DNA from 3 places in the Paenibacillus paludis genome. Region 2 is predicted to be linked to each of the others. Evidence: predicted binding sites of a transcription regulator. Region 2 holds the regulator's gene; each other region holds the start of a gene.
What was found. Region 2 encodes Rex, which represses fermentation and respiration genes when NADH is low (regulators of the CRP and FNR family bind a similar motif). Its sites were predicted from a motif close to TTGTGAAATATTTCACAA; they were not measured.

Region 1: the regulator Rex is predicted to act here: its motif matches at 4,857-4,874, upstream of ACAN56_RS22040 (formate/nitrite transporter family protein).
Region 3: the regulator Rex is predicted to act here: its motif matches at 2,899-2,916, upstream of pflB (formate C-acetyltransferase).

The regions. Positions count from the first base shown of each region.
Region 1 is NZ_JBGJZP010000012.1:96,395-106,444, reverse strand. It holds gene ACAN56_RS22065 (DUF2164 domain-containing protein) at 63-308, shown strand; gene ACAN56_RS22060 (GNAT family N-acetyltransferase) at 350-898, shown strand; gene ACAN56_RS22055 (MOSC domain-containing protein) at 1,033-1,677, opposite strand; gene ACAN56_RS22050 (GNAT family N-acetyltransferase) at 1,658-2,188, opposite strand; gene ACAN56_RS22045 (MFS transporter) at 2,238-3,455, opposite strand; gene ACAN56_RS22040 (formate/nitrite transporter family protein) at 3,930-4,757, opposite strand; partial or broken gene ACAN56_RS22035 (S-layer homology domain-containing protein) at 5,143-5,619, shown strand; gene ACAN56_RS22030 (serine-rich family protein) at 5,763-6,671, opposite strand; gene ACAN56_RS22025 (DUF3863 domain-containing protein) at 6,649-8,235, shown strand; gene ACAN56_RS22020 (FAD-dependent oxidoreductase) at 8,411-9,775, opposite strand.
Region 2 is NZ_JBGJZP010000036.1:28,610-38,659, reverse strand. It holds gene dinG (ATP-dependent DNA helicase DinG) at 1-2,028, shown strand, start outside; gene ACAN56_RS34615 (redox-sensing transcriptional repressor Rex) at 2,118-2,810, shown strand; gene ACAN56_RS34610 (amidohydrolase) at 2,797-4,098, shown strand; gene ACAN56_RS34605 (cell wall elongation regulator TseB-like domain-containing protein) at 4,160-4,678, shown strand; gene ACAN56_RS34600 (hypothetical protein) at 4,931-6,001, shown strand; gene ACAN56_RS34595 (hypothetical protein) at 6,407-6,949, shown strand; gene ACAN56_RS34590 (AAA family ATPase) at 6,942-8,444, shown strand; gene ACAN56_RS34585 (3-hydroxyacyl-CoA dehydrogenase family protein) at 8,577-9,449, shown strand; gene ACAN56_RS34580 (acetate/propionate family kinase) at 9,446-10,050, shown strand, end outside.
Region 3 is NZ_JBGJZP010000002.1:273,086-283,135, forward strand. It holds gene pflA (pyruvate formate-lyase-activating protein) at 1-413, opposite strand, end outside; gene pflB (formate C-acetyltransferase) at 550-2,811, opposite strand; gene adhE (bifunctional acetaldehyde-CoA/alcohol dehydrogenase) at 3,072-5,693, opposite strand; gene ACAN56_RS04605 (ABC transporter substrate-binding protein) at 6,136-7,608, opposite strand; gene ACAN56_RS04610 (carbohydrate ABC transporter permease) at 7,743-8,615, opposite strand; gene ACAN56_RS04615 (carbohydrate ABC transporter permease) at 8,617-9,540, opposite strand; gene ACAN56_RS04620 (response regulator) at 9,655-10,050, opposite strand, start outside.

The DNA.
Region 1 (10,050 bases), on a different contig from region 2:
GAGTAGCATGGAAATTATAAGGCATGATTAACGAATAACTTAACAATGGGGGACTCATTCTTATGAAACCGATGAAACTGCCTAAAGAGCAGCGCGACATTATTACAGAGAACATCCGCACTTACTTCGAAGCCGAACGCGGAGAGACCATCGGCCATCTCGCAGCCGACAATTTGCTGGATTTCTTCCTCAAGGAGCTAGGACCTGCCCTATACAATGGAGCGCTGAGCGATTGCCGCGCCCTTGTAGGACAGCGGATGCAGTCGCTGGAAGAAGATATTTACGCTCTGGAATGGAAGAAGCGTTAATCAGTACATCCGGCCCTAGTGGCACAGAGGGAGGTAGCCGCTTGTTTAATTATGTCATTGATGAAGAGCTTGTGCTGAAACTGTTGATGCCGGAGCAGGCCCGCCACATGTTCGCGCTGGTAGAGCGCTCGCGGAGCAGGCTCAGGCAGTGGCTGCCTTGGGTTGACGGAGTCACCGAGCAGGACCACATCGCCACATTTATCAAAAATGCCGTCAAGCAGGGCAGCGACAACGGCGGCTTCACCGCCGGACTGTGGGTCCGGGGAGAACTGGCCGGCATTATCGGCTATCATGAGATAGACTGGCAGAGCCGCTCCGTCGGAATCGGCTATTGGCTTGGCGAAGGATATGAAGGCAAAGGCTACATGACCAGCGCCTGCCGGGTTTTCGTAGATTATGCGCTGCTGGAAATGGAGCTGAACCGCATTGAAATCCGCTGCGCCACGGGCAACAGGCCCAGCCGAGCGATTCCCGAGCGGCTGGGTTTCGTATTCGAAGGGGTTCTGCGCCAGGCGGAGAAGCTGCCCGAGGGCTATGTGAATCATGCGGTATACGGCCTGCTGCGCAGTGAATGGAAGCTGCTGAGCTAAACAGTGGGACATATACAACCCGGCCGGATGTAACGGAATTTTAGATCTTTTATAACAAACCAAGCCCCCCGTAACAGGTGTCCGGGGGGACTTGGCATACCATCAAATTCACCGATTTTGGATATCAGCAATCGTTAGCTCTCCGCAGCCTCAAGCCAGCTCCGGAACTTCATCCGGGTTCCCGACGCCAAGGTGTCCAGTTCCGATAGCTCAGCCAGACCGTTCTTGTCCTTACGGCCATGTTCCATCAGATAGAGCACCCGCTTTACAGGGTAGCCTCCCGCACCGGATTCCTTCTTGACGATTCGATCACCGGCTGTAATCTGACCTTCACGCAGTACACGGAAATAAAATCCGCTGTATCCGGTAGCTAGCACTTTGGCTGGCATATCAGCCGGGCCATGCTTCTGCGAGAGCTTAAAGCAAGGAAACCGCGGCTGGCTGACCTGCAGCAGAGTCGAACCGATCTCATACACATCACCGATGCAGACCTCGGTCTCCAGCAGCCCGCTGACTGTGATATTCTCGCCGAAGGCGGAGAACTCCAGTTTCTTCCCGAGCAGCTCCTCCCAAAAGGCATAATGCTCAATCGGATACACACAGACCGCTTTGTCCGGCCCCCCATGGTTCACCAGGTCCGCTTGCCCGTCACCGGCGAATCCCTCAAGATGAAGCTGTACCGGTCCAGCCGCCGGCATTTTATAAATCCCCGTTTCCAGCGGCTTACCACGGTAATCTACCGTTACAGGTTTGCCCACATTAAGCGAAATGACTTCCATTTCCCTTCCCTCCAGTCAGCATGCAGCTCATAAATACCTCATCTACATAATGTCCGCCAAGATAAAACTCTTCCCTGAGCCGGCCCTCTTCCTCAAATCCGCATTTCCGGTAGAACGAGAGCGCAGGAATATTGCTGGACAGCACCCGCAAGCGGAGTTTGCGTATCCCGTTCTCTCCGGCATGCTGCTTGATCGCCTCGATCAGCTGTCCGCCGATGCCAAGCCGCTGGAACTTCGGATGGACAGCGATGTTCACCTCGCACACATGGCGGTTGCTCACCATCCCGCTGGGACAGCCGAAACCGACATACCCGCATAGTTCTCCTTCCTGCAAAGCTACAAGCTGGGAACCGGGAGGGGCATGGAGCAGATAATCCTCACGCGAACACCACATTAATGGACCCGGTGTGGTCTCCTCCGTCCAAATCATGTTATCGAGAATAATCAGCTCACGGGTATCCTTTAACTCCGAGGGACGAATCGTGAGCGAGCCTCTAATAATTTGTTGCATAGCTCTTTGCACTCCTTGACTTACCTTTAAGTGATTCTTCTACAGACCATTATACCCCATTTTGTTCCAGTGCACGGCCAGAACGGTTGATGAAGGCATGGACCGCGAAGAATCCTACCGCCAGCAACGCCATTCCGCAAGCCAGCCAGCCTGTCGGCGCAATGCCTCCCCGGTCATACAGGCTGCCCATCATATAGGGGCCGAGAACTCTGCCAACCGCGCCGATCCCACCGCTAAGCCCGAGATAGAAGGGCGCACTGCGGTCCGCATGATCGGAAATAAATGAAGGCATCGCCGGAGAAATAAGCATCTCTCCCAGCGTGGTCAGCAACATCGCCAGCACCAGGCCGGGATAGCTTGGCATTAACAAGATCACTGCATATCCACTCAGGTAAAAAACAGCGCTTGCCGTCATCTGCGCCGTCGAGGTCTCCGCGAACCAGCGTTTGATCAAACTTACCAGCGGCTGCGCGGCAAAGATCAGAATCCCGTTGAGCGTCCAAAGAAGGCTGTAGGTGCTCTTAGCCCAGCCTTCCGAAATAATAAACGGAGAAACTCCCGTATTCCAGATCGAGTTGCCGATCAATAAAAACATCGAACCTAAGGCCATATACAGATAGATTCGGGTGTGGCCTATAAGCTTCCAGTTCGACAGCTCTCCGGGGCCGTTTCTCCTATGCGGCTCGGCATGGGCCGGCTCTGTGCCAACCTTCCGCAAATACACAAAGAAAAATGCGGCAAACACCGCTGAGGTCAGCCCATTAAGCACGAAACTCAACAGATAGGAAATATCGGCCAGAAAACCGGCCAGCATCGTGCCCAGCGCTACCCCAATATTATTGGCGACATAAATTACATTAAAAAGCTCTCCGCGCTGTTCTGCGAAGCGGAAACCTATAAAGGCCTGAATGGCCGGCAATGACAACGAATTGAACAGACCCACCAGTCCCATCACCAGCATGAACATGTTCCAGTTCACGCTTGCCGCCGGCAAGGTAAACAAGGCCAGGGCATTCATGGCCAGCGCACCGACGATCAGGCGTTTGACACCAACTTTATGATAGAGTGATCCACCCAGCAGTTGTCCGAATATGCCTCCGAGGGATTGAATAACAATAACGAGTGCGGCATCTGTCATACTGCGGCCCAGTTCATCAAATACATACATCGTGACAAGCGGCCACATTAGTGCGCTGCCTGTTGCATTAATAAGACTGGCAATCAGGAATACTTTGACTTCCTTTGGATAAGCTTGTAAAAACCTCATGACTTGTCTTTCAACCCCTGTAATATATGTGTCATTAATTTCATCCAGTATCATCCCAAAACAGGACGAAGAGCAAGCATTCACACTGACGCATTATCGCGTCACTCAAACACAATATCCCTCATGATTCTTGACCAAAACCTGTGGACAGCCTCAGCAGTAAAAAGCCTGTCCAATCGGATCTTTATATTTTATAACTGCTGCCACCATGCGTAAATAAAATTGCTGAACAGGGACTGATTCGTTCTTCGTTTGCCCGGGTAATAGAGCATATGAAACACTCCCTATTAATTCGCCGTGAGCCCGATTTCGTTCCCCCGAGTCGGATATGCACGGCGAATTTTGTGTTGTGCGCCCCTATTTCACCTCACAAAAAAACACCCCGAGAACCTTCCCTCTTGAGCCGTTAGCTGGAAGAGAGAAGGTTACAAGGAGTGTCTATTGCCGTTTAAGACTGCATTTAATTAGTAAGAATTAAGCGTGTTTCTTCACCCCGACAGAGGATACACCCTCTACGGATTGCACAGCCGCCGGCCCTTTGCGAAGGTAAGCCATATAATAGGCTGCGGCTACGAAGATGGCTCCGCCCGTAAGGTTGCCCAGCCATACCGGGGCAAAGTTGCCGAAATATTGTGCCCAGGTAAAATGCCCCTCAAATATAGCAGCAGGAATAAGAAACATGTTGGCTACAACGTGCTGGAATCCGATGGCCACAAATGCCATGGTTGGGAACCAGATACCGAGGATTTTGCCGCTGAAATTATCCGCCCCGTAAGAGAGCCACACGGCCAGAGCTACCAGCCAGTTACAGCCGATCCCGGAGACAAAGGCCTGCAGGAAGGTTGCATCAATCTTATGTTCAGCCATATCGACCAGTTTATCGAGATACACTCCGTCTGCGGTGAGGCCGACAACGTGGCCGAAGAAATAAGCAACGAACAACGCGCCTGCCAGGTTGCTGAGCGTGATCAGTACAAGGTTCTTGATGACTTCCCAGAAGGAAATCTTCTTCGCAATAAATGCCAGCGGCACGGCCATCATATTGCCTGTCAGCAGTTCCCCGCCGGCCAGCAGCACCAGGATCAGTCCTACCGGGAACACCGATGCCCCGATAAAGTTTGCGATGGAGCCCCATTCCGCCGGAGCACCGGCAATGACACGAATATCCAGTAAAAATCCGAGCGCAATAAACGCTCCCCCCAGAAAACCGAGAATAAGTACGGTGGCAAGCGGGTTGTGAGCCTTCTTGATTCCGTTCTCTACCGTTACCTCGGCAATCTGCTGCGGTTTGTTATAAGCCATGATTCCTATCCCCTTTTAATACTTAAAATTTGTTCCTTTATGCCATTGTAGCGTGATCGCAATCACATTTACGTGATAAAAGTCACGTCTAGGAAAACTAAGTGAAAGTTTTCACTGACATGTCAAATTTACCTTATCTACACAATTCAGATTAACTTAATCACAAAAACATTTCTCACCATACATCCCATATCACGCTAAATATTCGGGCCGATTGTACCGATAGTGGAGTAAAAGAGGTGGTGATCGTGTTCCCGTAAACACAGGAAAAAGCACATACATATTGATAGACAACCTGAGGCGTGTCAGCCTGGCACTGCTATGTCTGATCCTAATCGGAACTGCTGCTGTCACTCCAGCTGCAAGGGCAAATAGCGCTCCATTTGTGGATACTGAGCGCAGCTATGCCCATCAAGAAATTGCACAGCTGTTCTCCAGAGGGATCGTTCAAGGCTATGGCAACGCAACGTTCAGACCCTATCAGCCGATTTCTATTGCAGAGATGGGCACCATGATGTCAAGGGCATTATCCATTCCCATTCCTAGTTCGGACTATCCGCTAACAACGGAAGCGGCACCGAATTGGGCCATCCCCTCCATACGCTCGCTTTTGTCTGCAGGCATTATACAAGACCAGACAATAGCATGGAGAGGTGAATTAACACGCGAGAGCTTGGCAGTATGGTATATCCGGGCCTTTGGAGTGTATGACCAGGTCCAAAAACAAGGGGATATGGCTTCGTTTAAGGATAGTCACTCTATCTCGGAAGAAGCCCAAACAAGCGTCTGGGCAGCCCAGCAGCTCGGGCTGTTCCAAGGAGATGAATATCAGCGGTTTAACCCAAAGCAATCCGTTGACCGTCAAAGCGCAGCTATGGTAACTGCTCGTGCATGTCTTCTGCTTGAGGATGCCAACCGTATACAAGATTTGCTTGAGCCTGGTAGTGACTTGCCTGATTATCCTGAAGTCCCCAAAGGCGCACCTTTAGAAGATAGCGAGATCGCTTATCCAAACGCTTCTTCTACAGATCCCGTAACACCAGTTCCACCGGCTTCACCGGATCCAACGCTGGGTCCATCCGCTTCACCGGATCCAACAATGGTTCCATCGGCTTCACCGAATCCAACGCCGGTTGCATCGGCTTCACCAGCTCCAACACCGGGGCCATCGGCTTCACCGGCTCCAACAATGGTTCCATCGGCTTCACCGAATCCAACGCCGGTGCCATCCGCTTCACCGGCTCCAACACCGGGTCCATCGGCTTCACCGGATCTAACACCGGTGCCACCGGCTTCACCGAATCCAACACTGGTGCCATCCGCTTCACCGGCTCCAACATCGGCGCCATCCGCTTCACAGGTTCCAACACCGGTGCCATCCGCTTCACAGGTTCCAACACCGGTGCCATCCGCTTCACCGAATCCAACACCGGTGCCATCCGCTTCACCGAATCCAACACCGGTGCCATCCGCTTCACCGAATCCAACACCGGTGCCATCCGCTTCACCAGTTCCACCAAAGGTTCCATCGGTTTTACCGGTGCCACCAAAGGTTCCATCGGTTTCACCGAATCCAACACCGGTGCCATCCGCTTCACCGGTTCCAACAACGGTGCCATCCGCTTCACCGGCTCCAACACCGGTGCCATCCGCTTCACCGGCTCCAACAACGGTGCCATCGGCCTCACCGGATCCAACAACGGTGCCATCCGCTTCACAGGCTCCAACAACGGTGCCATCGGCTTCGCCAGATCCAACACCGGGTCCATCGGCCTCACCGGATCCAACAACGGTGCCATCCGCTTCACCGGGTCCATCGGCCTCACCGGCTCCAACAACGGTGCCATCCGCTTCACCGGCTCCAACAACAGTGCCGCCAGTATATGAGGCAGTGGATTCTGTACAGGTAACCACCGATACAATTGACGTTTCGTTTAATGTATCTATGGAGGATTGGAAGCTGGCTTATGTGACCTTGGATGTATACGGAAGCGAAATCATGCCGGAGCATTTGCCGCCAGACCTCAAAGTGCTGGTTACTGATGATTACTCTGTACTGGCAGAGGATGGGACGGTAGCAAACTTTTATAACATCCCGAAGCCTGGAACTATAATCCATGGTCGAATCCTGCTCAGTTCCGAGGTCGCCGACTTTAGCATCATCAGCAACTTCGAGCTTGAGGTACTATCGCCTCAATACAATTCAACAGCTTATTTCACTGTATCCTTGTTGCTGGAAGATACAGGAGCAAACGCTACAACAGTTGCCGAAATGCAAACCATGCGGAATACACTGGCAACTATTGATCCCGATTTGCGGGTAACCTGGGCCATGGACAACCGATTTGTGTTCGATGATGCACAGCGCCCTCAATTGCAACAGGTGCTTAACTACGTGGATCTATATGGAGATGAGGTAGGGATCGCATCCGGCTATCCGAATGATAATTTCAACCTGGCCCAATGGATTGTAGAGATGAACTCGTGGCTGTACATGTACAGATATAATGCGCTCAATTCCCTGCACCAGGGGGGCACCAACGGAGATAGCTCCGTATGGGAGAGTATTCCTGACAAGTATCGTCCCAAGTCACTGTCCACCTATGCCATCAATCCCGAGCAGGCTGCCTGGTTAAAAGACAACTTCCGGATCGATGCGTTTATGGGCTGGGCTGCAACACAGTATAATGTAGGCCAATTGTCTGCTGAAGGATCACCGCTGATGCCATACTGGGCACATACCGCTAATCCGATGCTGCCCGCACAGGATGCTGCTACTAACAGTAACAATGTATTTATGAATGCCCTAAGCATTGATCCCATCGGCTCCCGCTATATTACAGGGGCATCCAGATGGACACTGCATCCGGCGGATCCATTTGTAAACGATACGAAGGCAGAACCTCAGCTGCATCTGGCCTCTCAGTATCTCAACAATCCTTTTCAGAACAGAAATACGGTCAATTACCTCTCACTGGTAATTGGTACCAATTGGGTGATGAGGTCACCCAACCTATTCGCAACCTGGCAAGACTTCATCAGCAGGTTCCCGAAAGATGCCGGCGTTGAAATATTGGGTGTTCATGGACTGGCAGAGATCTACAAAACAAAAACAGCCCACAGCAATGAACATTCAGAATTCACTCTGATGTTCCGGGGGGCTGGATACACTACGGTCAGTGGAGAGAATTCTCCGGGGGATTTAAGGTATCTGTGGACAGAAACTGCAACAGAGCGTATTATCCTTGCCAAAAGAGACGGAGACCCACTCTGGAGCATCATTGACTTCACCGATTACTCCAGATCGCCTGTTACCAAGCTTCCATATACGTCCAATGGAGCGGCGGACGATATAAGCTACATCACAGGGAGAAACTACAAGCTGACTCCCGCGGCTCCGTTAACCTCAACAGAAATCGAACGTATCCGTGCCCGGCTGGATGTCATTGATTTCCATGAAGATATCGACTACCAATGACCAATAAGCCATGCCAAGTGGAAACGGCTTCGCCGTCCTCAAAAGGACGGTATCCGTTTCAGCGAGAAATAGAAGGATAATTTATAGCGTGAAGCATATAAATTCTTATCTTTTAAAAAAAAACACGCCCTGCCAACCTTTTCGAAGGATTGGACAGGGCGTGTTTTCTTAGCTGTTATACCGTCACTGTTTCTTTATGTGTCACACTCTTTGGCAATGCCTGAAGGCCAGCAGTGTTCAGGAAGTTCCACGGCTTGTTGTAATGCGGCTGGAAGAAGAAATCAATGAAGGCCAGCTGATCCACCGTCATTTTGTTCTGGATGCAGACAGACACGGTATTGATCGACTGTGTCAGATCCATCTTGGACATAATCTGCGCTCCGAGAACCCGGCGGGTGGCGCGGTCAAATACTACTTTTAACTGAACCTGCTCAAAGGTCGGCATAAACTCCGGACGGTAGTTGTCGATCAGCAGCACGCTCTCGATATCCATGCCTTCGGCTTTGGCCGCGTCTTCCGTCAGTCCTGTTCCGGCGATGTTATCCTCATAAATCTTAATCCCCGATGTTCCCTGCGTACCCATGTATGGGATCGTATTCGCCACCAGGTTGCGCGCTACCAGTGTTCCCATACGTACGGCATTCGTAGCCAGCGGAATATAGGCATGTTTGCCGGTTGGGTTATAATGAATCGCACAGCTGTCGCCGGCGGCATAGACATCCGGGAGGCTGGTCTGCATATAATCATTGACGATAATCGCCCCGTTAGGCAGCATATCCACTTGCCCTTTCAGCAGCTCTGTATTCGGACGGAACCCGATGCAGAGAATAACCAGATCGGTCTCATGCTCCCCTTTGCTTGTGATCACCTTGGTCACTTTACCGTTCTCTCCGGCAAACGAGCTGACCTTCTCACCGAGCGCCAGCTTGATGCCGTGATCCTCCAGTGTCTGCTGGATCGGTGTAGTGAATTCTTCATCCAGATATTTGCTCAGGATCCGGTCCTCACCATCGATCAGCGTAACCTGTTTGCCGTTCATTTGAAAAGCCTCCACCAGCTCGACACCGATATAACCGGCTCCGACAACGGTGATTCTGTCCACCTGCTGCGCTTTTTCGATAATGGTGTTGGAGTGATTGTAGTTCTTCGAGAGCAGGATGCCATCCAGCTCCATGCCTTCCAGCTTTGGCACAATCGGCCACGAGCCGGTAGTCATAATGAGTTTGTCGTACGTATCTTCAAATTCCTGGCCGTTTGCCAGATTACGGGCTTTTAAGGTTTTGCGGGCTGTATCCACATTGATCACTTCATGGCGCATCTTTGTATTGACACCCAGTTCAGCGAGCTTCTCAGGCGAAGAATAAAATAAGCCTTGCGGATCTTTAACCACTCCGCCGACATATAGAGCAATGCCGCACGACAGGAAGGAAATATTATCATTGCGTTCGTACACCGTAATTTCGGCATCCGGGTAAAGCTGGGCGGTATTAACAATTGCTGCGGTTCCGGCATGGGTACATCCAATGACTGCTACTTTCATGATTTCTTCCTCCTCCAAATTGGCAAGCATATTTTTGTCTGTTTGTTTGTGATATATTTCACTTTATATACTGATTATATTGTGATTAATATCACATTGCAAGCCCTTTGGTACATCTTCTCATATTGTTCACATTTGAAATGTATGAACTGCACCGTTTTTCGGCACTCTGCGGCTTCCTTTAGCTTTTCCCCGGCGGCAAGACATTATGTCTTAAAAATGCAGGAAGCAGCAGCCAGCCTAGGATAACAGCCGCAGCGCAGCAGGATAATATC
Region 2 (10,050 bases):
CAGGAGGACAAGCATCTGCTGATCGAGGCAGGCACGGGTACCGGCAAATCGCTTGGTTATCTGCTGCCGGCCATTTATCAGAGCGTACGTACCGGGCAGAAGGTTATGGTCAGTACCCATACCATCAACCTTCAGGATCAGCTGCGCGAACGCGATATCCCGCTTCTGACCAGTGTTGTGCCTTTCCCGTTTAAGGCTGCGATATTCAAGGGGAGAGGGCACTATTTGTGTCTGCGCAAGTTTGAACATAAAATAAATAAAAAGGACTTCGTAAGTCCCCGGGAAGAAGCGCTTACGGCAGCGCAAATGATCGTATGGCTGACCCAGACGGAATCGGGTGACGATGAGGAGCTGAATTTGAGCGGTCGCGGCGGGGATTTCTGGGAGACGGTAGCCAGTGATACCGATTCCTGTCTGGGCCGTTCCTGTCCGTGGTTCCGCAAATGCTACTACCACCGGGCCAAACATGAAGCAGGGATTGCCGATGTGGTCATTACCAATCACTCCAAGCTGTTCGCAGACGTCAAGGCCGGGCACCAGCTGCTTCCGGCTTATGAGCATCTTGTCATTGACGAGGCCCATCATTTGGAGGATGTGGCCGGCAAGCATCTGGGCATGCAAATGAAGTATTTCACGGTAGCTCATACGCTTACAAGGCTGTATAAAGACAGCCGCAGCGGCCAGCTGCCGGCACTGCGCCAGACTCTGCAGTCCTCGGGCAGTGAGCAGGCTTCGGAGTGGAGCGGCGTAATCGATAAAATCTATCCCGACCTGCTTACCGTAAAGGAAACTTGGGATACACTGAGCGACAAGCTGTTCGGCCTATTGCCCGAACGCAGCGATGCAGCGGCAGGTGAAGCCGGCCAGCTGGTCACACGCCTGCTTCCCGGGAGCAAGCCCAAAGATTGGGAAGAACTGGCGGCGCTGGAGAATACGCTGAACTTAGCCCTGAGCGACATCATCCGCAGGGGTGACAAAATGCTCAGCGAGATGCGCGATACGGAGAGTCAGTCGTCTTCGGACAGCCTGGTGACCGATATCGGAGGCTTGTTCAAGGATTTGGCATCCATCCGGGAACAAATCCGCTTCTTTATGGGTCTCAGTGACGATAATATCGTGTACTGGATGGAAGGGAGCGGCAACTACCGGGGCAAGTCGCTTCAGCTCTACGCCGTGCCTGTCGATGTAAGCAGTCAGCTCAAGGATCTGTTCTTCGACAAGAAGAAGAGCATAGTGCTGACCTCGGCCACGTTATCGGTCGACAAGTCCTTTCAGTTCATGATTGACAACCTTGGTCTTTCTGAAGCCTCTGAGCAAGGGCGTCTCATGACAGCGCTGCTGCCTTCACCGTTCAAGTACCGTGAACAGGCTCTGCTTGTCATCCCGCGCGATTTCCCCAGTGTTAAGGGCAGCGTAGGCGATGCGCGTTTTGTAGACAAGCTGGTGCATTCGCTGGCTGAAGCGGCGGCGGCGACCAAGGGGCGGATGCTGGTGCTGTTCACCTCCTACAAAATGCTGCGCCAGGTTTACGATCCGCTGAAAGAGGCCTTGGCTTCCCAGGACATTACGGTTCTGGGCCAGGGTGTGGAAGGAGGCAGCCGCAGCAAGCTGATCCGGCGTTTTCAGGACAGCTCTGCATCGGTATTGCTTGGAACAAGCAGTTTCTGGGAAGGAGTCGACATCCCTGGCGAGGCGCTGACCTGTCTTGCGATTGTAAGGCTGCCGTTTCAGCCGCCGAATCATCCGCTTGCCGAGGCAAAGGCGGAGCTTCTGCAGGCCCAGAAGAAGAATCCTTTTATGAAAATGTCTGTTCCACAAGCAGTGATCCGGTTCAAACAGGGTTTTGGACGATTGGTTCGCACAGCGCAGGACCGGGGAATTGTTATAGTATATGATACCAGGGTCATCGAAGCTTATTACGGGAAGTACTTCCTGTATTCACTCCCTGGTCCGAAGATGGAGCACATGCTTACCGATCAGATGGTTCCGCGGATTGCGGAATGGCTTGAAGAGGGCGGCGTTTCCTAATCTGTCATCGTTTATAAATTTTTTCCATCTCTTTGTACCATAGGCTGTGTCCCGTTCGCAGAGCGGGCACTGCACGTGGTTGTCATACGATATCGCGTCAGTGCAATTCTAAATTAGGAGGAGAAAACATGAAATCGGATAAAATATCGGAGGCCGTCGTACGCAGACTCCCAGTGTACCTGCGTTTCCTGAACGATCTCCAAAAGCGTGAAATCTCAACCGTTTCTTCTCAGGAACTCGGGCAGAAGCTGGACCTTAATCCGGCACAGATTCGTAAGGATCTGGCCTATTTTGGTGATTTCGGCAGAAAAGGCATTGGATATGACGTGTCTTATCTCATCGAAAAGATCCGTCATATTCTGAAGCTGGATCAACAAATCAACGTGGCCCTGGTGGGTGCCGGTAACCTCGGTCATGCCTTGTCCAATTACAATGCTTATCTGAAGGATACCATGAAAATCACCGCTGTATTTGATTCTTATGCTCCCAAGATTGGACAAAAGATCAACTCTCTTACGGTTCAGCCGATGGAGGAGCTGGGTCAGACCATCCGTGATCAGGGAATCCGGATCGGGATCATCACTGTACCGGACAGCGAAGCACAGAATGTGGCTGATATTCTGGTAGAATCGGGCATCGAGGCGATCCTGAATTTTGCACCGGTCATTCTGAAGACACCTGCAACCATCCGTATTCATGCTGCCGACTTTACGACTGACCTGCAAAGTCTGGCGTATTATTTACATGATGGAAAGGAAGGAATTACAGATGAGCAGCAATAAGATGATAATTGCAAACGGACGTTTTCTGGTTCCCGGAAGCGAGAAGCCGGTCCTGAGCGGTTATATGACTATAGAAAATGATTTGATCACATACATAGGGGAAGAGAAGCCCGTTATTGAAGAAGGCACAGTGACGCTCGACGGCAGCCGGCTGCTGTTCATGCCGGGTCTGGTCAATACCCATGGCCATGCTGCGATGTCGCTGCTGCGCGGCTATGGGGATGATATGGTTCTTCAAGCCTGGCTGCAGGAGAAAATGTGGCCGATGGAGGAGAAGTTTACCGGAGATGATGTCTACTGGGGCACTTCCTTATCCGTTCTGGAGATGCTGAAAGGCGGCACAACCACCTTTTTGGATATGTATGATCATATGGACCGGGTGGCCGAGGTGGTCGAACACTCCGGCATCCGTGCGGTGCTGATGCGCGGTGTTATTGGTCTATGTCCTGAAGAAGTGCAGAATCAGAAGCTTGCGGAAGCTGTTGCTTTCGCCCGCAACTGGCACGGCAAGGCTGACGGCAGAATTACAACCATGATTTCACCGCATGCCCCGTATACTTGTCCTCCGGACTTTTTCATGCGGTTTGTGCAGGCGGCACATGACCTGGACCTGCCGATGCATACGCATATGTCGGAAACGCTGCGTGAAGTGGAGCAGAATGCCGCTGATTACGGCCTGCGTCCTGTAGCGCACCTGGAGAAGCTGGGGATGTTCACCCGCCCGTCCTTAATCGCCCATGGTGTCCACCTGAACGATGAGGAGATCGAAATCCTCGCCCGCCACAAGGTGGGTGTGTCCCATAACCCGGGAAGTAACCTGAAGCTTGCCAGCGGGGTTGCACGGGTGCCTGAGCTGCTGAGAGCCGGAGTCAAAGTTTCGCTCGGTACGGACGGGGCGGCAAGCAACAATAATCTCGATATGTTCGAGGAAATGCGGCTTGCAGCATTGATCCATAAGGGAGTCAGCGGTGATCCTACCGCAGTTCCGGCACCGGAAGCGCTGCTGATGGCCACGCAATACGGGGCGGAATCAATCTTCCTGAACCAGGTGGGCCGCCTTGCAGCGGGGATGAAGGCTGATTTTATTGCAATTGATATTGACCAGCCTCATCTACTGCCGCATAGCGACTTGCTCTCCCACGCCGTGTATTCGGCCAGCGCCAAGGATGTCGAGCATGTCTGGGTGAACGGCAAGCAGGTTGTGAAGCATGGTCAGTGCCTGACACTGGACGAGGAAGAAATCCGCCGCAAGGCGCAAGAAACTTTTGAAGGGCTGCTGAAGCGTTAATTCGACTGCCGCCGCAGTTGGCTTTATGACGTTTCATATATTAAGGAAAGGAAGCTGCATTTTGAGGAAAAGGAAAAAATGGCTTCTGCTGGGGATCGCTCTGTTTCTGCTCATTTTGTTCGGTCTAAGCCAATTTTATGCCTATATCATGAAGGACCAATGGAATGAACGCAGCGCGGCCAAAGAAGTTGCCAAGACCCGGGCGGGACTTACTGAGATATCCAAGGCGCAGAAATCGGTATGGGACGAAAATTCGGTGTACTGGGTGCTGACGGGGAAAAATAAAGCCGGTACGGATCTGATGGTGTGGGTACGGTTCACCGTGGACGGCAAGCCGGCCGGCGGTGATAACGGAGTCTATGCGGAAGAGCTGGCCAAAGGAACCTCGGAGAAGCAAATCCGCTCCATTATAGACTCCCAGTTGCCCGGCATCGATATTAAACGGCTGCTTCCGGGTGTATACAATGGAGAATACGCCTGGCAGCTTTTTTACAAGCAGGAAGGACGTTATTATTACAAGTTCTTTCGTTTTGCGGATGGTACAGCAATCGGTGATGGATATACTTTGCCGAGCAAGTAGAGGCAGGCTTGCAATAACAAATAAAAAGCGGACAAAGCGGACAGCGCTTGTCCGCTTTTTTTGCATAATATTGCTAATAAGTTAAACTAAAGCACAGCCTAGAGGCAAAAGCAGCGGAGGGGAATTTTGGAACTATAGGGGCGATAGGCGGTTTTTTTACTCTGACATTTTATGAAATTTATATTATCATTGGAATGAAACAGTGATTCTGAGGATTAATTACATATTCCTTGAACAGGTGGAGAGATACGTTTGAAAACGATGATGAGGCTTTACCAGGAGGGCAGAACGGACTACCATTCTACCTTTTTTGATTTGATAAACGGGGATATGGAAACCAAACAGACGAAAGGGCTTGCCTACCTTTTTTCAAGGAATCCCAAGTTGATCCGGTTGCTGCTAAAAGAGTTAAACAGCCGGAACAATGTAGACACACCGGCTTTCAAAGAAGATTATGATTTTGTTCAGGTGGACGCAGAAATGCTTGCGGCAGGAGTACATAAAATAAGGCGCGATATTACCTTGTCCTTGTTCCAGGGAAACCGCAAAAAACTGGTTATTGTGATCGAAGCAAAGAGCGCAGGGCTGTATGCAAAAGCTCAGGAAGTGAGCGGCCAGCTTGCCGCCTATTTGGATCCGAACAATTTTCCCCATGATGCGGATCTGCCTGTCTATGGCGTCACCTTAACCAAATACAAGCTGATTCATGATACAGGCTGTCAATTCTTAAGTCTGCAATGGACGGATATCGTCGAACTGATCAATGAAATGATTATAAGCGAAAAGAAATCGGGCGAGGATACCATCATAGCCAAACAATATATTGATTTTATTCATGGGGTGGCGAAGGGCATGAAGTATTATGAAGTAGAGGTATTATCCGTTGCGGCTGGTAAAACGCATGAGTTGACGAATAAACATTGTATTCACGCCTGTCCGAATAGTGCCAAAGGTTATATTTACAAAACGCCATTATTTATCACTTTTCGTTCCGGCGGGGGCGGAGAAATGCATTGCCTGTACAAAATTGATGATATCGTAGTTCTTGATCCATTCACACCATCGCTGGATGCGGTTCTTGAGGGGATTCAGCATGAGCTGGCTGCCAGAATCAAGAATTACATAACGGAGAGAATTCAGGGGGGCTATGGATTTAATCATCCAGGCGAAATGTACCGTTTCTATGATCTTAGCCGGACTGACCTTATTCTGCTGCAGCATCGACCCAAACCGGAGAAGAACGCCATGGGTGCAAGATATTACACACTGGCTGAACTCCTGAAAGGCGAGAAAATTGTAAAAAATGTAACAAGCAGTAGATAATAATTAGTTGATGATGGGGGAAGGGCATGGATTCTTTAACGTTAACGGTGTATGTGGTTTCTCTATTATTGATGATAGGGAGTACATAACGAAGTATATACAAATAGCAATATCGGTGTCAGGAGAAATTAATACATCAGTAGAATAGAAAAGGGCCTGAATGGATTAATCATTCAGGTCTTTTTTGCCGATAAAGGAGCAAGAATAGAAGGGAATACCCAGAAATTAGTATCAAAAATTTTAAATATATTCACACTTTCGTGCGAAATCGTATATACACCTGTGATATACTTCTACTTGTATTAAGACATGCTTAAGAGCATGTCAGTCTCGGATGGGCGCTAGACACGCTATTTATTGCAAATCATATATTTAGGTTTGGTCAACTTGAGAGGAGGACGTTTCTTGAAACTGCGTCTTGTGCCTGTACTGCTAACGTCTCTGTTGTCTGCTGCACTGCTCTTTGGCAGCTTTTATGCTTATCGTCAATTTGCGGTCCATGAGCCGCTTGATAAGATAGTATCGGCTTATGAAGGTGTTAATCATTCACATATTACTATTAACCGCAATGAGGTAACCTTGAAACTGGATTTGAAACCTGGCACGAAATTGCGCGAGCTGGTGCAATACGTGAACACTGAAGGCAAGTCAGCCATTAATGGCCGGGCGCTTAAGCTGGACGTTGATCAGCACTCCAGTAAATTGCTGGACGAATATTGGGATAAAGCGATGTTCTCAGTAGCAGAAGCAATGGAAAGCAAAAAGTATACACTAATACCTGCTAAACTAGATGGATTGAAAGAGCAATTCCAGGAATACAAGAATGTGACAGCAACAACTGAAATTGATGACAACAACGTCTATGTTAGCCTGAGCAACGGTGAAGAGAGCAAGTTCATCATCTTACCGCGTGCAGCGGCAACGATGGGAGTGTGGAACAATGCCTAAGTGGTGGAAAGAGATTGTAGCCGGATTTGTTCCGGTCCTGCTGATATTTATGGCTTTTGTGGGCATTAACATTATTCCTGTAATCATAGCAGCCGGTATGGTTTGTGCACTCCTGGTGATCGCCCATTTGCGCGGCGGGTTGACAGTGAATGCGGGCGGGGACAAGAAACGTAAGAAGAATGGCCCTTCCAAACTTACCTTTGAAGAAATCGGCGGCCAGGATAACGCGAAGCAGGAGTTGCGGGAAGCGCTTGATTTCCTGATCCGGCATGAAGAAATCAGCAAATTCGGGATTCGTCCGCTTAAAGGGATCTTGCTTACAGGCCCTCCGGGAACCGGTAAGACGCTGATGGCCAAGGCTGCGGCTCATTATACCAATTCCGTGTTCGTTGCCGCTTCAGGCAGTGAATTCGTGGAAATGTACGTCGGTGTCGGTGCCGGACGTGTCCGTGACTTGTTCAAGGATGCCCGTACCCGTGCAGTGAAAGAGAATAAGCAAAGCGCCATTATCTTTATTGATGAAATTGATGTTATCGGCGGCAAACGCGAAGGCGGCCAGCAGCGTGAATACGATCAGACGCTTAACCAGCTGCTGACCGAGATGGACGGGATCTATAACAATGATACACCGCGGATTCTGCTTGTTGCGGCAACAAACCGCAAGGAGATGCTGGATTCAGCGCTGCTGCGTCCCGGCCGCTTTGACCGTCATATCCAGGTGGATATGCCTGACAAGAAGGGCCGCAAATCAATCCTCGATCTGCATGCCAAGAATAAGCCGCTGCATGCTGAGGTGAATTTAGACAAGATCGCCGAGGAAGCCTACGGTTTCTCCGGTGCACAGCTGGAGAGCGTCATGAACGAAGCGGCGATTTATATGATGCGCGAGAATCTGACCGAAGTCGAGCAGCGCCATCTGGCGATGGCGATCGATAAGGTGATGATGGGCGAGAAGACTGACCGTGAAACCAATCATGAAGAGAAACAGCGGGTGGCCATCCATGAGCTTGGACATGCTATTATGGCGGAGCTGCTGCGTCCGGGCAGCGTCAGCCAAGTTACCTTGACTCCGCGTGGACAAGCACTTGGTTATGTACGTCACAACCCGCAAACCGAGCAGTATTTGTATACCAAGGATTATCTGGAGAATCAGATTATGATCGCGCTTGGCGGAGCAGCTTCCGAGGAGATGTATTATGGGGGCCGCAGCACAGGTTCACGCGGCGATTTCGATCAGGCACTGAATATTGTCGAGACCATGATGAAGTCGGGACTCACGTCACTTGGGATCGCCAACCTGGAAATGGTAACTACAGAAGAGCTGATGAAGGAAAATAGCAAGATTCTGGATGAGCTCATGGTTCGTACCCGTGACCTGCTCCAGAAGCAAAGAAATGTATTTGATTACTCTCTTGACATTTTAATGAAGGAAGAAGTCCTCTCCGGAGAGCAATTTCGTTGTCAATTTCGTGACAGTGTCCTTTTACCGGCATAATTCTTTATGCCGGTTATTTTTTTTTACTTTTCAGACATGCTAAGATATTATTATATGTCGGGCTACATATTTTTTACGACAGACAAGGTACAATACAAAAGTATAGATACCTGAAAGGATGGAGACTTTTTTATGAATTTTAAAAAAATAGGTGTCATCGGCGGTGGCACAATGGGACAAGGGATTGCTGAAATGCTGGCAGCCAAGGGTCTTGATGTAATGCTGGTGGAGAAAAACACAGAAAGACTGGAATACTCCTACGAAATGATCGAGACAAGTCTTGAAAAGCAATTGGAGAAATGGGCGATTACCCAAGCAGAAAAGAAACTGATTCTTAGCCGCATCCAAAAAGTGACACATTTCGCCGAGCTTAGCTCGTGTGATATGGTCATCGAAACAATTACGGAAGATCTGGAAGCTAAGCAAAAAGTATTTAATCAGCTCGACCAAGTGTGTCCGAGCCACATTATTCTTGCCAGCAACACGTCAACGCTCAGCTTGACGGAGCTTGCCAGCTCTACAATGTACCCGGAACGCGTAATCGGCATGCATTTCATACATCCGGTAGGTAAGGTGGATCTTGTGGAGATTGTACGTGGACTGAAGACATCTGACAGTACCTTTGAAGATACCAAAGCTTTTGTTGACGAAGTCGTTGAGAAAAAAGGCGTAATGATTTATGAATCCCCAGGATTTGTTACTTCGCGCCTCATTTGCTTGTTCATTAACGAAGCTATGCATGTTCTGCAGGAAGGTGTCGCTTCCCCAGAGGATATTGACGACGCAATGCGCATCGGTTATCAGTTCCAGTATGGACCGCTTGAAATGGCTGACCGTTTCGGTCTGGATTCGATTCTTGCCGCACTGGATAACATGTTCCGTGAGTATGGGGAACTGAAATACCGTCCATCGACTATTCTTAAGAAGATGGTGCGTGCGGGACAACTGGGCATGAAATCGGGCGAAGGCTTCTTCAAGTATGACAAGGATGGTGACCGTGTATGAACGTATTAGTAATTAACTCAGGAAGTTCTTCTTTGAAATATCAGCTGTATAATATGACAGATGAATCTGTATTGGCCAAAGGGCTGGTAGAACGCATCGGGATGGATTCTTCCATTCTGAACCATAAGCCAACAGGCAAACCGGAAGTCACTGAAGTCAGTGAAATTCTGGAACACAATACCGCCATCCGCAAGGTTCTGGCTTGCCTGACAGACAGCGAGCATGGCGTAATCAGTTCGATCGAAGAAATTAATGCCGTAGGCCACCGTGTAGTTCACGGGGGAGAATTCTTCAAGGAATCCTCATTGGTTGATGGCGATGCCAAGTCGAAGATCCGTCAATTGTTCGACCTTGCTCCACTGCACAACCCGGCTGCTGTGATGGGGATTACGGCTACAGAAAAGAATATGCCCGGCGTTCCGCAGGTTGTTGTGTTTGATACAGCCTTCCACCAAACGATGCCTGAGAAGGCTTATATGTACGCTATCCCAAGAGTGCTTTACAACAAATACAAAGTCCGCCGCTACGGGGCACACGGCACCTCGCATGATTTTGTCAGCAAAGCTGCAGCGGAATATCTTGACCGTCCGCTCGAGGATCT
Region 3 (10,050 bases), on a different contig from region 2:
ATATGCGCTTCATCATCGATATGCTTGAGATCGAGCAGCACAAGATCAGTAACATCCAGCAAATCGCTGATCTTCGAACCATCATTATAGCCATTTGTATCCAGTGTGGTGTGCAGATTCCAGCGCTGTTTCACTTCAGTGAACAGTTGTTTGACAAAATGCGCCTGCAGCGTTGGTTCGCCGCCAGACACGGTAAGCCCGCCACCTGAAGACTTATAATAATTCAGGTAAGGTTCGATTTCCGACAGCACTTCCTCGATGCTCATTTCTCTGCCTTCATTAAGACCCCAGGTATCCGGGTTATGACAATACTGGCATTTCAATAAGCAGCCCTGCATAAATAGAACAAAACGGATACCAGGCCCGTCTACGGTCCCGAACGTTTCTAAGGAATGTATATGTCCATTAGCCATATGATGACTTCCTTTCGAAAAGAACTTAAAATTTTAATTAATTTTTAGCAAGATTTTACCGCCCCCTGAATCAAGGGCGGTATCACCTCACTGCTATTACATCTTATACAAGAACTGTATTACACAGTTAATTTAATTACATTGTACCGTGGAATGTACGATTGATAACATCCAACTGTTGTTCACGGGTCAGCTTGATGAAGTTAACAGCATAGCCGGATACACGAATGGTCAATTGAGGATAGTTCTCCGGATGATCCATAGCATCGATCAGTTGTTCACGGTTAAACACGTTAACGTTCAAGTGCTGAGCGTTGTTGTGGAAGTATCCGTCCATCATGAATACCAGGTTGGACTTACGGGACTCTTCGTCTTTACCCAGCGCCTTAGGAACGATGGAGAACGTGTTGGAAATACCGTCTTGTGCCTCGGAATACGGCAGTTTGGCAACAGAATTCAAGGAAGCCAGTGCGCCTTTCTTGTCGCGTCCGTGCATTGGGTTAGCACCTGGAGCGAACGGTTCACCTTTCTTACGTCCGTCAGGAGTAGTACCAGTCTTCTTACCATAAACTACGTTCGAAGTGATAGTCAATACCGATTGAGTCGGCATAGCGTCACGGTAAGTTTTGTGTTTGCGGATCATCGACATGAAGGTTTCAACCAGTTCAACTGCGATGTTGTCAACAGCATCGTCGTTGTTGCCGTAGCAAGGGAATTCTCCTTCGGTTTCGAAGTCGATGGCGATGCCTTGTTCGTTGCGGATCGGTTTAACCTTAGCGAATTTAATTGCGCTCAGGGAGTCAGCAGCAACGGACAGGCCGGCGATACCGCAAGCCATCGTACGCAGAATGTCACGGTCATGCAGTGCCATTTCGATGCGTTCGTAGGAATATTTGTCATGCATGTAGTGAATGATGTTCAGGGTGTTGACATAAGTCTTAGCCAGCCACTCCATCATCGGTTTGAAGCGTTTCATTACTTCGTTGTAATCCAGATATTCGGAAGTGATCGCAGGGAATTCAGGTCCAACTTGCACGCCTGATTTCTCGTCTATACCACCATTGATCGCGTACAGCAAAGCTTTCGCCAGGTTGGCGCGGGCGCCGAAGAACTGCATTTGTTTACCAATGCGCATTGGGGATACGCAGCAAGCAATTGCGTAATCTTCACCCCAATATGGACGCATTACATCGTCATTCTCATATTGGATAGCGCTGGTTTCGATGGAAACCTTGGCACAATATTTTTTGAAGCCTTCAGGCAGTCTTTCGGACCACAGAACCGTCAAGTTAGGCTCTGGAGCAGGTCCCAGGTTGTACAGGGTATGCAAGAAGCGGAAGCTGTTCTTAGTTACGCGTGTTGTTCCGTCTTCAGCCATACCACCGATGGATTCCGTTACCCAAGTAGGGTCGCCGGAGAACAGTTCATTATAGTCAGGCGTACGCAGGAATTTCACAATACGCAGTTTCATTACGAAATGGTCAACGATTTCTTGTGCTTGTTCTTCAGTAAGTGTACCTTCTTCAAAATCGCGCTGTGCATAGATGTCGAGGAAGGAGGATACACGTCCCAGGGACATTGCAGCACCGTTTTGTTCTTTTACTGCTGCCAGATAACCGAAGTATACCCATTGAGTAGCTTCTTTGAAGTTGTTCGCCGGTTTGGAAATATCAAGTCCGTGAGCGGCAGCCATTTCTTTCAGCTCGCCCAGAGCGCGGATTTGTTCCGATAGCTCTTCGCGCAACCGGATTACTTCTTCAGTCATGGAATCAACTTCAAGCTCGGTTTGTTGTTGTTTCTTGTCTTTAATCAGGAAGTCGATACCGTATAGAGCAATACGGCGGTAGTCACCGATAATACGTCCGCGGCCGTAAGCATCAGGAAGACCTGTAATAACGCCGGATTTACGTACTGCTCTCATGTCAGGTGTATATGCATCAAACACGCCTTGGTTATGCGTTTTGCGGATATTCGTAAACATTTCGACAATGTTGTTCGGAAGCTCGAAGCCATAAGCTTTGGTGGCATCGATCATCATCTTAATACCGCCGAACGGTTGAACAGAACGTCTGAAAGGAGCATCAGTCTGTACGCCTACAATTTGTTCCTTGTCCTTGTCGATGTAGCCTGGCTTGTGGGAAGTGATGGTGGAGACAGTATCCAGGGAAACGTCCCATACGCCGCCTCTTTCTCTTTCTTCCTTGCTCAGCTGGGAGATAATCTTCCACAGTTCAGTAGTGTTGCTGGTAGGACCCACGAGGAAATCTTCGTTTCCTTCATAAGGCTTGATGTTCTTGGAAATAAATTCGTTAACGTCGACTTTTCTTGCCCATTTACCTTTTGTAAAACTTCTCCAACTCGACTTCACTTCTTGTACATCTTTTTCAATCACCGACATGCTAAATCCCTCCATTTATATTTATTATATTTGTAGAGATCGCGGGCTTGAAGGTTAATCCCGTGTCTCGTGATCCCAAAGATATGGTTGTAATTAAATTCACAATCGCGTCTTCATAACTGGGACCGTTCTTTATATAAACATTTTAGTTTATTTTCTGAAAAAGGACTGTGACAAATATCACCTTTCCGGTGATATTTGTCACTACCATCCCCTTCCATATTAACCTATAACCTTATCCTTTGCTAAGCAATCACCAATTAGTTGTCGAATCTTCCGTAGAATGCGTTGCGGTATACATCAGCAAGTTCAGTAACCAGCGGCAGTTTAGGGTTGGCAGTAGTACATTGGTCTTCAAATGCACGGTCAGCCAGATAGTCTACGCGGGATTCGAAATCCTTAGGATCAAAGCCGAGTTGTTGGAACGACTCTTCAATGCCCAATTTTTTGTTCATGTCGCGGATTGCATTGATCAGGCTGGTTACGCCTTCTTCGGTAGTGCGTGCAGGCAATCCCAGAATACGGGCGATTTCAGCATAACGTTCGTCAGCTACAAAGTGCGAATATTTAGGGAACGAAGCAAACTTCGTTGGTTTCTTGGCATTGTAACGGATAACGTGCGGCATCAGGATGGCATTGGTACGTCCATGAGCCGTGTGGTATTGACCGCCCCATTTGTGCGCCAAGCTGTGGTTGATGCCCAGGAATGCATTGGCAAATGCCATACCAGCCAGCGTCGATGCGTTGTGCATTTTTTCGCGGGCAAGTTTGTCGCCTTCAAGTGCGGACTTCTCCAGGTATTGGAATACCAGCTGGATAGCTTTGATAGCCAGACCATCGGTGTAGTCACTTGCCATAACGGAAACATAAGCTTCAATCGCATGTGTCAATACGTCCATACCTGTATCAGCAACAGCAGTCTTAGGCAAGCTATATACAAACTCAGGGTCGATGATCGCTACATCCGGAGTCAGCTCATAGTCTGCAAGCGGATATTTAGTATTATTTGCAGTAGTTTTGTCAGTAATAACCGCGAAAGAGGTTACTTCCGAACCTGTACCCGATGTTGTTGGAATAGCTACAAATTTCGCTTTGTTGCCGAGCTTAGGGAATTTGTATACCCGTTTGCGGATATCCATGAACTTTTGTTTCAGACCGTTAAAGTCAGCATCCGGGTGTTCATAGAACAGCCACATTCCTTTTGCAGCATCCATTGGGGAACCGCCGCCGAGTGCGATGATGCAGTCCGGTTGGAATCTGTTCATCATAGCTGTACCTTTTTCCACGGTAGTTGTCGATGGATCCGGTTCAACTTCCGAGAACACTTCGATCGCTACAGGGGTCTGGCGTTGACGCAGGTAGTGCTCTACTCTTTCTACATACCCCAGTTTAACCATCATAGGGTCAGTGATAATTGCTACGCGGGTAATATCAGGCATTTTGGCCAGGTATTGAGTGGCTCCCTTTTCGAAATAAATCTTATCAGGCACCTTAAACCATTGCATATTCACGGTACGACGGTTCACCCTTTTCACATTGATCAGATTGATGGCAGTTACGTTTTGCGATACCGAGTTGCGTCCATAAGATCCGCAGCCCAGAGTCAGCGAAGCGATATTAGTATTGTAAATGTCGCCGATGGCGCCATGTGTTGAAGGCGAGTTAACAAGAATACGTCCAGTTTGCAGACGGTTCGAGAACTTCATGATAACTTCTTCATTGTTGGAATGGATAGCCGAGCTGTGTCCCATGCCGCCGAATTCAACAACTTGAGCTGCGCGTTCAATCCCTTGGTCAGCGTTCTTAACCTTGTAGCAAGCCAGAACCGGGCTAAGTTTCTCAGCGGACAGCGGGTACTTGGTGCCTACGCCTTCGAGTTCAGCTACCAGAATCTTCGTTCCGGCAGGAACCTGGATACCGCACATTTCAGCGATTTTCACAGCGGATTGACCTACGATTGCCGGGTTAACCGCACATTTTTCTACATTCATTGCGCCGTTGGTCAGCTTAGCAGCTTCTTCTTTATTCACAAAGTAGCAGCCATTTGCGATCATTTTCTTTTTCACTTGGTCAAAAATCGCTTCTTCAATAATAACAGCCTGCTCGGAAGCGCAAATCATACCATTGTCAAAAGTCTTGGAAAGAATAATGTCAGTAACCGCTTGGTCGATATCAGCACTTTTCTCAATGAAGGCAGGTACGTTACCAGGGCCTACGCCGAGAGCCGGTTTACCACAGCTGTATGCCGCTTTAACCATTGCAGATCCGCCTGTTGCCAGGATAAGAGCGACGTCCGGATTGTTCATCAATGCGTTTGTTTTGTCCATTGTCGGAAGCTCAATCCATTGGATACAGTTCTCAGGAGCGCCTGCTTTCACAGCTGCATCATGAAGAATTCTTGCTGCTGCGGCACTACACTCTTGCGCTGATGGATGGAAACCGAATATAATAGGATTACGTGTCTTAGCGGCAATCAGTGCTTTAAACATCGTGGTGGATGTTGGGTTGGTTACCGGTGTGATACCCATTACGATTCCGACCGGCTCGGCAATTTTTTGGAAGCTATCATATTTATTATCTTCAACGACGCCTACTGTTTTGTCGTATTTAATTCCGTGCCAGATATATTCAGTTGAGAAGATGTTCTTCGTAATTTTGTCTTCGTATACACCGCGTCCTGTTTCTTCTACAGCCAATTTTGCCAGGTACATATGCTTGTCGAGCCCAGCCAATGCCATTGCATGAACGATTGTGTTAACTTGCTCTTGATCCAGCGCCATGTACGCTTCTTGAGCTTTCTTTGCTTTATCCACCAAAATCTGAATATACTCTTCAGCGGTGGTTTGTTTCACTTGGGCGGCGACTTCGTTTTTAACTGCCATCTCCCTCGTCCTCCTGTCAATTTTTAGGTTGTTTTTCTCTACACATTTATCTTATCACATCCTCTTCAACATTTAAAGTGAAATCTTTCACAAAGTATAAAGTTTTTTTTGATTTGTTTTCAAAGCGCTTTCATTTAATCATATTCAGGTATTATTTCCATTTTATATGGTAAAATTCGCTTATATTTGTCCAATCTGCGAACAGCAAAATAAGGACTCTAACCGTATGAACCTGTTACAGGGCTCCACAAAGCATTATTTTTCTATTTATTGGTAATTACATCATATTTCTTTATCTTATTCCTCCCGCCTTATCCTTGATCGCCTCTTCCCTCACCTAACCTTTGGAGAACTATTTACAGCAAAAAGACAGGGGAACAACGTCCCCTGCCTCTTCCGCTTTTTACAATTCATTTATAAAAACTACCATTTTATAAACTTCCTACTCTACTTTAATAGTATCAAAGAATTTCTCCTGCACAGTTTTGGCAGCAGCATCTAGCTGTGCTTTGGAGTCGGTTCCTTTTTTGGAGAACAGCTCCTGAATCACATTGGACAGGGTTGCATAATAATCTTGAGTATTGTACTGTGCTTCCGGTTTGCCGTCCAAGAGGGCCATAATATCCGGGTTATATTGGTACACGATATCGGAATACTTGTCATATACCGCTTTGGTCTTCTTGCCGAACTCGGAATCTGCAGCATAGTAGTCCAGAAGCGGCGGGATGAAGTATTTGCCGTCCGCTTTACGCTGCTGCAGAATAGCGTCGAGCGCATCAAGACCTTTATCGGAGAAATAATCAAAGGTAATGTAACGGAACGCCATCTCCTGCTCGTCTTTTGTAGCGTTAGGATTGATGACCAGATAGTCTCCGCCAAGTACTCCGGTATGCTTGCCGCCTTTTTCAAAAGCAGGCATCGGATAGGTCAGCACATCTGCAGGCTTCAATCCGCCTTGATTCAGCGCTTGCTCAATAACTCCGTCGGAACCCGCCATTACCATGGCCGTACGTCCTTGCTGGAATGCACCTACAGCATCACCCCAGCCAAGTGCCCAATCCTGAGGAATTGCCTCCGCTTCCCATCTCAGCTTCTTGTAGAAGTCCAACGCTTTCACACCTGCATCGGAATTGAAGGTTGCAACAACCTTGCCTCCTTCAACTTTTTGAATTTCTCCGCCCGCTTCGAACAGGAAGTTGGTCCAGTTCCAGCCTGCTTCATTGCCTTTACCCATAGGTGCGATACCGGAAATTCCTTTTTTGGCATCTGCTACACCTTTGGCTGTATTCAGCATATCATCCCAGGTCCAATCCATTGCAGGCACCGCTACACCTTTGTCATCCAGCATTTTTTTATTGATCATTGTCGTGGTAACATAACCCTTCTGTGTGACCCCGTAGACTTTACCGTCAATAATGAACTGGTTCTGCAGCACCGGATTGATCTGATCCTTGTATTCATATTTGTTCCAAAGATCGGTAATATCGGCAACCCAGCCTTTTTCAATCAGGAATTTGGCTTCTGTAGCATAAGTGTTGAAGAAGGTCGGCGCTTCATTCGCAGCCATCTTCACGCCGATTTCACTTACGTTGTACTGCCAGTCGTCTTTAACGATCTCGACGTTCGGATACTCTGCCTGGAAGCGTTTGATCCGGTCATCTTCCTGTGCCCTCATTTCTGTCAAGTCAGGCGTAGGATAGTGAATTTTGATCGTTACTTTTCTCTGAGTGATATCATCCACGGGCGCATCCGTTGGAGCAGCAGTTTTATCCGCCGTCTCAGCGGTAGCTGCCGGTGAAGCGTCCCCTCCCTTATTCCCCTGTGCATTTCCGTTGTTGTTATTGTTGCCGCCGCAGGCGGATAACAACGAGCCGGTCACAAGGAGACAGGCTAATACGCTGGAATATTTACGCATTGAAACTCCCCTTTTCAATTCATAATTAGCTAACAAAATCATCATAAAAGAGAAATCGCTTACAAACGAGGTGTATTTATATTCCTTATGTGTGCATGTTTACGATCTCTGCATGGAAGAAGACATATTCTGATTCAGCCCTTAACCGCTGACAGCGCCACCCCGCGCATAATGAATCTCTGGAAAATCAGGAAGACCAAAATTGGCGGCAGCGAGACTAGAAAAAGAATAGCGAACTTGATATTAGTATTGAGCGCCTTGACGTTGATCACATATTTATAGATCGATGTCGCAAGTGTATATTTGTCCTCACTATGCATGACAAGCGATGGCCAGAACCAGTCATTCCAGGCTGTCGAGAAGATAAAGATCGCCAGTGTGGCGAAGATTGGAATGGACAATGGTACAGCGATTGAGAAGAAGCTTCGCGGTTCCGAGGCACCGTCAATCCGCGCAGCTTCAAAAATCTCAGGATGGAGTCCGTCAAAAAAGTTCTTCAGGAGCAGGAAATAAAACGTATTCGCCCCGGCAGGAAGCCAGAAAGCTGCATACTGGTTCAAGAGTCCGAGTTCCTTAAGATTGACAAAGTTCGGGATCATATAGCTGGTCGCCGGAATAAACAGCGTCATCAGGAAGAAGAAATAGAAAACTCTCTTGAACGGCACATTCATCCGCGAAATACTGAAAGAAGCAAGACCGAGCACGACCAGGGTCATAATCATATTCCCGACAAAAATATAAATCGTGTTCCTGAGGAATTTCAGCAGGTCAATGTAATCCAGTGCATCTTTCAGGTTGGCGAAATGCCATTCCTGGGGGAAAAAATGCGGCGGGAACGAGTTGACCTCCTGATTGGATTTCAGGCCGTTGAACATCGTCATCAGGATGGGATACAGCATGGTAAAGATCATAATCAGGATGAAAAACACCATAATTCCGTAGACGATTTTGTTGCTTGTTTTCTTCAAATCATGTTCGGAAAGAATTCCTCTCTCTGCGCTCTTCATCTTAATTGTCCTCCTTGTTCAGCTTGAACTGTAAAATGCCCAAACCGCCGAGGACAACAAACATCAGCATGCCCAGTGCAGTCGCGGTTCCATAATCCAGTCTGGTAAATGCATACTTCACAATTAGCAGAGCATAGGTCAGCGTCGTCTTATTGGGTCCGCCGTCAAGCAATGCCAGCTGTGATTGGTATCCCTGGGAAGTCGCGATGACCTGCAGGATCAGCATCAGAATAATCAGATTACGCAGTGAAGGAAGTGTGATATGGCGGATACGGGCCCAGACACCGGCACCGTCAATTTCCGCAGCTTCATACCAGTCGCGTGGAATACTGAGCACGGCTGCCAGATAAATCAGCATCCCGGAGCCGAACTGCTGCCAGGTTTCCATGAACACCAGTGAGATCATCGACCACCTGCTGTCCGTCAGAAACGGGATCTGGTCTGCACCCATCGTGCCCAGCAAGGCATTGATCGGGCCTACGGGGTCATACAGCCATCTCCACAGCCCATAGAGCACTACGGCCGGCATAACATAAGGCAGATAAGCCGCAACGCGTACAAAACCGCCGAATTTCCTCAGTTCCGAGATAGCGATAGCAAAAGCGATCGGTACCCAAAAGCCTATAACCAGACAGAGTCCCATATAGTAGACTGTATTTTTGACGGCAATCAGAACATCGGGGTCCGTGAGGGCTCTCGCATAATTGTCCATGCCGACAAAGGTATTGCCTTTAACGAAATCTACAGTATAGAAGCTGTACAGAAAACCTTTAAAAATAGGCACCCACATAAACATGATAAAGATGATGATTGCTGGCAGAAGGAACATATAGCCCCAAAAGTTTTTTTTCCAGCGATTCTGTTTGTACGGTTTGTTCTCGAGCTTCGCCGGCAGCTCCTCGTGTAACGCAGCGGTCTGGTTCATCTTGCTCCCTCATTCCTTTAGTCTTCAGCACTTTGACAAAGTGCTTCCTACCTTAATTGTAGGAAAGGCGGGGGAGGCTGAACATGTCTATATCTACCGAAGTAGTGAGCGTTCTTACTTCTTCAATTCACTGGGGCTGATTCCATAATATTTTTTGAAAATCTTGCTGAAATGCTCCGGTGATTCGTAGCCGACCCGCTCGGCAATCTCATAACGGCGCAGGTCCGTATGCAGAATCATCTCCCGGCTGTCCTCCATCCGCAGCTTAATAACATATTCCCACAGGTTATGGCCCGTATTTTTTTTGAACAGATAGCTTAAATAATTGGGGCTGACATGATTTTTTTTGGCTACCTCGTGAATGGTCAAGCCCTTCTGGGCGTAGTTCTCGTCGATATATTCCTTGGCCTTCTGCACGATCAGATTGCTGCGTGTATGCAGCTCCTCTGCAGAGGGGTCGGCGGTATAATTGTTCCAATTGAAATCTCCGTAGTAGAACACATAATGATC